2 regions of the Paenibacillus sp. Leaf72 genome follow, and region 1 is predicted to be linked to the other one. Evidence: a T-box and tRNA genes for the amino acid it is inferred to sense, from the RefSeq annotation. Region 1 holds a T-box; the other holds one or more tRNA genes.

The links. A T-box is a leader RNA that pairs with one kind of tRNA and senses whether it is charged. The one in region 1 lies ahead of argS (arginine--tRNA ligase), so its partner is inferred to be a tRNA-Arg.
Region 2: it encodes a tRNA-Arg, which carries the amino acid that the T-box ahead of argS (arginine--tRNA ligase) is inferred to sense. The anticodon was not compared.

The regions. Positions count from the first base shown of each region.
Region 1 is NZ_LMLV01000003.1:148,212-151,619, reverse strand. It holds gene ASF12_RS35545 (EamA family transporter) at 1-395, opposite strand, end outside; gene ASF12_RS10745 (L-lactate dehydrogenase) at 796-1,761, shown strand; T-box leader at 1,827-2,064, shown strand; gene argS (arginine--tRNA ligase) at 2,141-3,408, shown strand, end outside.
Region 2 is NZ_LMLV01000002.1:9,136-12,543, forward strand. It holds gene nfsA (oxygen-insensitive NADPH nitroreductase) at 1-114, shown strand, start outside; gene ASF12_RS09380 (ABC transporter ATP-binding protein) at 529-1,371, shown strand; tRNA gene ASF12_RS09385 (tRNA-Gly) at 1,568-1,642, shown strand; tRNA gene ASF12_RS09390 (tRNA-Arg) at 1,649-1,725, shown strand; tRNA gene ASF12_RS09395 (tRNA-Pro) at 1,750-1,826, shown strand; tRNA gene ASF12_RS09400 (tRNA-Gly) at 1,833-1,903, shown strand; gene ASF12_RS09405 (hypothetical protein) at 2,211-2,732, shown strand; gene ASF12_RS09410 (class I SAM-dependent methyltransferase) at 2,777-3,408, shown strand, end outside.

The DNA of each region.
Region 1 (3,408 bases):
TAACGCACCAGCAATATACCCGCAATAATGATAATAAAGGAGCTGAGCTGCGCCATATTGAGCGTCTCGCCCCATACCGCGAAGGCGACAACGACGACAATTGCCGAAGGAAGCGCGGTCAAAATCGCAACAATAGAGGCTTTGCCCACGGCAAAGCCCTTGAACATGCTCGCATTTGCGCCGAAAGAGAGCAGTCCCATCTGCACGCCAATAAGCGATGAAACGGTGAAAGATGTTCCAGTCGCCAGCGTACAAACAAGTGTAATCAGCGCCCCTGAGAAAAATACACCACACAGCAGCGCATTGCGATTAAGCGCCTGCTGGCTCGTCCAATGATACAAAATCCCCCGCAGCCCAAAGCTCGTCGCCGCCAGCAAGGATAATACAAGCCACATGAATTCCATTCCTCCATCTGTGTCTGCCCACATATACTTTCCCTATCATGACAGCTGAAAGTTAGATTGTAAATGTACGAAAATAAGCGGTTTATCTATATTCAACCTTAGGACTTCTGACCTGTACAGTGTGGACAATCCTCCCTGTTCACTTGTGGATAAGTATTGGAGGTGGCGGAAAATACTCCATTTGAACTCTGTTGATAATGTGCATAACTCTGTGGATATGTTGAAAAGCAAAGCTCTATCCGCCATAGGATGGCAGGTCAAAATGTGCATATTTTCACGCTTTTGCTTCCATGTGACATAGACAAACATGGATTGAACATAGCCGTCACATCATGGGCTGGATGCCGCATATAATAGCGTAACGAGGTTACGGTGGAGGAGATGCAAACGGATGGCAAACAAAGCGCGCAAGGTCGCTATTGTAGGAGTCGGTCAGGTCGGTTCAAGCTGCGCGTATGCCTTAATTAACCAGTCGATTTGCGATGAGCTGCTGCTCATTGACCGCACGTTCGACCGGGCCTATGCACAGGCGCTCGATTTGTCGCACAGCATGGACTTTGTCCATGGCCGCACAAAGGTTGCTGCTGGAACGCTGGAGCAGTGCGGGGATGTGGACGTTATCCTTCTCTGCGCTGGGGCGTATCCCGTCGGCAGCGATGATCGGCTTGATGTGCTGCATACGGTGCGCGAGATTTATGAAACGATGATTCCGCGCATTATGAACAGCGGATTCAGCGGAATTTTTGTAGCGGCCGCCAATCCTGTGGATATTGTGACGTATGTCGTGTGGGAGCTGTCCGGCATGCCGCGTTGCCAAGTGATTGGCACCGGAACGTCCATCGACTCCTCGCGGCTCAAGACGCTGCTCTGCGAGCATTTTCCAGTGGATGCCCGCAGCGTGCAGGGCTATGTGCTTGGGGAGCATGGCGAGTCGCAGTTTCCCGCCTGGTCGCATGTGACGGTTGGCGGCAAGCCGCTGCTGCATATTTTGGCCCAGCATCCCGAGCGCTTCGGGCATGTGAAGCTCGGAGCGCTCGCGGAGCAGACCCGCAATGCCGGCTGGGAAATCTATACGCGCAAAGGCTCGACCAGCTTTGGCATCGGCAATGCGCTGGCGCATATTACCCGCTCTATTCTAAACGATGAGCATCGCATTATTGCCGTGTCTGCGATATTAAACGGCGAATATGGCCAGCAGCAAGTATGCGCTGGCGTCCCCGCGATCATCGCCCGCTGCGGGGTTAAGGAAATCGTCGAGCTCAAGCTGACTACGCGGGAGCAGCGGCTGATGGAGCGCTCATGCTCGATTATACGCCAGGCGATTGAGAGCCTGTGCCTCGTAACCGAGAAAGAATAGCTGCAAGCTTGGCCGACTAAAAACGGATTGATTTTTCTGATCGTATCCGATATGATAGCTGTTAATTAACATCAAGGAACGGGAGAGTAACCTACATGGGTGCCATTTCAAGCGAGCCGGGACAGTGGAAGCCGGCAATGGACGATTAGGTGAAGCGCACCCGGGAGATGGCGGCCTGAAACGAGCAATCATGCTAGGGACGTCCGGTTCAGCACCGTTACAACGGCGAGATGCCCCTCTTTGTTTCTGTGCGGAGGCGGCAACAAGAGTGGTACCGCGGGGATAACAGGCCTCGTCTCTTATTTTTAGAGACGGGGCCTTTTTGGCGTGCTGCTCTACTCTGGCCGGAACATTTATTTTAGAGAGGAAGATGATGATGCTGTTAATGGACAAAATCGCGCTGGCATTGGCCAAAGCGCTGGATCTGCCCGAAGCGGATATTCGGCCCTTGCTGGAATATCCGCCCGATGAGGAGCTTGGCGATGTTGCTTTCCCCTGCTTTACTTTGGCCCGCACGATGAAACAAAGCCCCGTTAACATTGCTGCTTTGCTTGAGCCCCTGCTGGCAGATGCGAGCTGGAGCGTTCGGGCTGCCGGCCCCTATTTGAATTTCAAATGGAATCGGGAACTGGCAGCCGCGCAGCTTATTGCAGATTGGCAGAACGGAACCCTCCTGCATGCAGCTATAGGGAATGGAGAGCGTGTCATAATCGACATGTCTTCGCCCAATATTGCGAAGCCGTTCGGTATTGGGCATTTGCGCTCGACGATGATCGGCAATGCGCTGTACCATATTTTGCGCAAGGTTGGCTATGAGACGGTCAGCGTCAATCACTTGGGCGATTGGGGCACGCAGTTCGGCAAGATGATTACCGCCTATCTAAAATGGGGCGACGAGCAGCAGCTTGCAGCCGATCCCATTAAGGGCTATTTGGAGCTGTATGTGCGTTTTCACGAAGAGGCAGAGCAGCACCCCGAGCTGGAGGATGAGGCGCGCAGCTGGTTCGCCAAGCTGGAAGCTGGCGATGCTGAAGCGATTCGCTGCTGGAGCCAGTTTATTGCCGACAGCCTGAAGGAGTTCAATAAGCTGTATGCCCGGCTCGGCGTCAGCTTTGACCATTTTCTTGGCGAAAGCTTCTATAACGATAAAATGGACGCCGTCGTCCAGCAGCTTCAGGAGCAGCAGCTGCTGGAGGAAAGTGAAGGCGCACAGGTCGTCCGGCTGGATGAGCATGAGCTGCCGCCTTGCCTCATTCGCAAATCCGATGGCACATCCATCTATGCGACACGTGATTTGGCGACTGCCATTTATCGCCATGAAGAGATGAAGGGCAGCGAGCTGCTGTATGTTGTCGGCTCGGAACAATCGCTGCATTTCCGCCAGCTGTTTCTCGTGCTTGAGAAAATGGGCTTTGCGTGGGCAGCCGCCTGCAAGCATATCCCGTTCGGGCTTATGAAGCTGGACGGGCAAAAAATGTCCACCCGCCGCGGCAAGGTCGTATTTCTAGAAGAAGTGCTGGATGAAGCGGTACAGCGGGCTTTGCAGAAAATAGAGGAAAAGAATCCAGCACTTGCAGGCAAAGCCGAGGTAGCCGAAGCGGTTGGCATTGGCGCCGTCGTGTTCGGGGATCTCAAAAATACGAGAAT
Region 2 (3,408 bases), on a different contig from region 1:
CGGTCAGAAGGAAAGCTGAATACGAGCTGGTCCGAATCAATGGCGGCCAAAATCAATCATCCGCGTCTGCATATGGGCGAGTTTCTCCGCAGCAAAGGCTTCTTGCAACAATAAGAAGCCGTTAGGCGGGGTTTGGGCTGTGCAAATTTATTTTAGCCTTAACAATTGCTTTATTTTCATTGACTTTATACGTGAGAACGATTATCATTAATTATTGAATGATACTGATAATAGTTATCATGCTTAATGAATGATAAGTCGTGTGTTTTTAAAATATAAGCATTTATAAGTTTCACACTTATAATGGGCTTATTTTTCAACGCGAAACGGTAGCTTTGCCGCCAGAGGACGGCGACAGCCGTTTCACCTTGAAATATAGAAAAGGGTAACCTAACGCTATCCTATCTCTATATTTTTCGGAATGAAACGCGCCGCGCCGCCAGAGGATAGCGACAACCGTTTCACCTTATATAATAAAATCAGCAAAAAACCCGTATAAGCGGGCATCGGAAGGAGCGTGCATGTCACATGATTCGCCTCACAACATCGAATCTCGACATTGCTTATGATGAACGGTTAATCGTTCAAGATCTGAATATTGCTATCCCACAAGGAAAAATTACTGCGTTGGTAGGGTCTAACGGTTCGGGTAAATCGACGATTTTGAAAACGATGGCTCGTCTGATGAATCCATCTGCAGGCAGCGTATTGCTGGATGGGAAGTCGATTCATAAGCAAGCGACGAAGGAAGTGGCGAAGCAGCTGGCGATTTTGCCGCAAAATCCGACTGCTCCAGATGGTCTGACTGTATCTGAGCTTGTATCGTATGGACGTTTTCCTTATCAGAAGGGCTTCGGCTCTGTGAGCAAGGATGACCGTAAAATTATTCAATGGGCGATTGAAGCGACAGGAATGGTTGATTTTGCAGACCGTCCGGTTGACCAGCTGTCAGGCGGCCAACGCCAGCGTGCCTGGATCGCGATGTCTTTGGCGCAAGAAACGGATATTTTATTTTTGGATGAGCCAACCACGTTCCTTGATATGGCGCATCAGCTCGAAGTATTGCATTTGCTTGAGAAGCTTAACGAGGTTAATAACCGGACGGTCGTTATGGTTGTCCATGACTTGAACCACGCTTCGCGTTATGCGCATCACATGATCGCGATTAAAAAAGGCAGTGTCGTTGGCGAAGGCTCGCCGCAACAGGTTATGACACCGGAGATTTTGCGCGAGGTGTTTAACATTGAAGCGGATATTATGCCTGATCCGCGTACCGGTGTTCCGCTGTGCATGCCGTATGCGCTCGCAGGCGAGTCGGCTGCATCCAAAGTCATTCTTGATAAGAAACCGGCATTAGCTGGAGTCGTATAGTTGGTCATCAAACCGTGCTGGAAGGAGCACGGTTTGATGTTTTTATGGCGAGACATGCAGCGAAGGAAAGCTCAGCACGAGGAAAAAAGTTTTTTTTGAAAAAGAGCAAATAACAGTTGCAATTCCCTCCGCAACATGATATATTATTACTTGTCGCCGCGATGAAATACTTGAGAAATACAGGCGGAAATATAATGCGGACGTGGCTCAGTGGTAGAGCATCGCCTTGCCAAGGCGAGGGTCGCGAGTTCGAATCTCGTCGTCCGCTCCATATTGTGTGCCCTTAGCTCAGCTGGATAGAGCGTTTGACTACGAATCAAAAGGCCAGGAGTTCGAATCTCTTAGGGCACGCCATTTCTTTACAAAAGAATCGTCTGTCGGGACGTAGCTCAGCTTGGTAGAGCACCTGGTTTGGGACCAGGGGGTCGCATGTTCAAATCGTGTCGTCCCGACCATTATTTGCGGGTGTAGTTCAATGGTAGAACTTTAGCCTTCCAAGCTAATAGCGTGGGTTCGATTCCCATCACCCGCTTAACGAAGAGAAAGACTTGAAACCCTTGTGCAGCAGGGGTTTTTTGCTTGCTGTTTTTTCAAATTCGGACGAGTACTTTTGGTCTATGGGGCAGATCGTGGGGCAAATCTCAGCTTTTTTGGTTTTAATGCCTCTAATTACGAAGAAAGCCTTGCGGCATGCAAGGCTTTTTGTTATGGGATATTTTTGATCCATTGTTAGGTCGCTGCGTGGGATTGTCATTATTTGTAGAAAAGTGGAGGTAAAGAGCGGAGCAATGTTGTATAATTTGTTAATTACATACTTGAAGCGAAGGGAATGATTGTTAATGGTAAAAGCGATTGTAAGTTTAGTTGATGGATTGAATTTGAAGGACCCAGAGGCGCAACTGGAGATTACATTTGATAACGAATTTTTGATTATCGTAGAGCATGCTTATAAAGGCTTTAAAAGAAATGTGGAAAACACATTCAAAATTCCATTGGCTAACTTTCTTGAATCAACGCTGACAACAGACAAGGACATGGAAGAGGTTCAAAAAAGTGTAATCGGCCGTGGAATTGTCGGTGGACTTATTTTTGGTCCAGCAGGGCTGGTATTAGGTGGCATGTCGGGCATCGGTACAAAAAAAGGGAAAACGTTGCAAGTATATATCGTATCTTACGTGTCCTCTTCGGGAGACATTAATAACATTACCTTCAAAATGCCGCTTCCAATGGTTAGTGTTACCCGGAAATTTGACCAGATATTAAAAAAGAACATGCAATTGGTTCTAAGAAGCGAGGCTGCTTTAAAAATATTAGGTGATATGGAAGATCAAAAATCAGGTCCATCAGAAACGATCTTATAATTTCTACCCTCATTCCGCCTAAAGTAATGGAGGTCTGATAAATATTGAAGCAGAACAAATATGATGAGTCCTCTTTTTTCACAAATTATAGCCAGATGGCTCGTTCGATTGGGGGACTGGACGCCGCTGGAGAATGGTCGTTCTTTCGGCAAATGCTTCCGGAGCTGGCTGGTACAAAAGTACTCGATCTAGGCTGCGGGTTTGGCTGGCATTGCCGCTATGCGCGGGAGCAGCTGGCCCGCTCGGTTGTTGGGATTGACCTTTCGGGCAACATGCTGGAACGGGCAAAAGAAATGACGGACGATGAGCAGATTGAATATCGCCAGCTTGCGATTGAGGACATCGATTTTCCAGCAGAGGAGTTCGATATCGTTATTAGCTCGCTTGCGCTGCACTATGTGGAGCAATTGGGTGACCTTTTCAAGAAAATCCATCATTGCTTGGCGCCAGGCGGAGCTTTTGTATTTTCAGTCGAGCACCCGGTGTTCACTGCGCTTGCGGGGCAGGACTGGCATTATGGGGTAGAAGGGGAAAAGCTGCATTGGCCGCTTGATGATTATCATCGGGAGGGCCTGCGCCATTCCAGATTTTTGGAGCATGATGTCGTTAAATACCATCGTACGGTTTCAACTTATATGAACCTTTTGCTTGAATCCGGGTTTGAGCTTAAACAGCT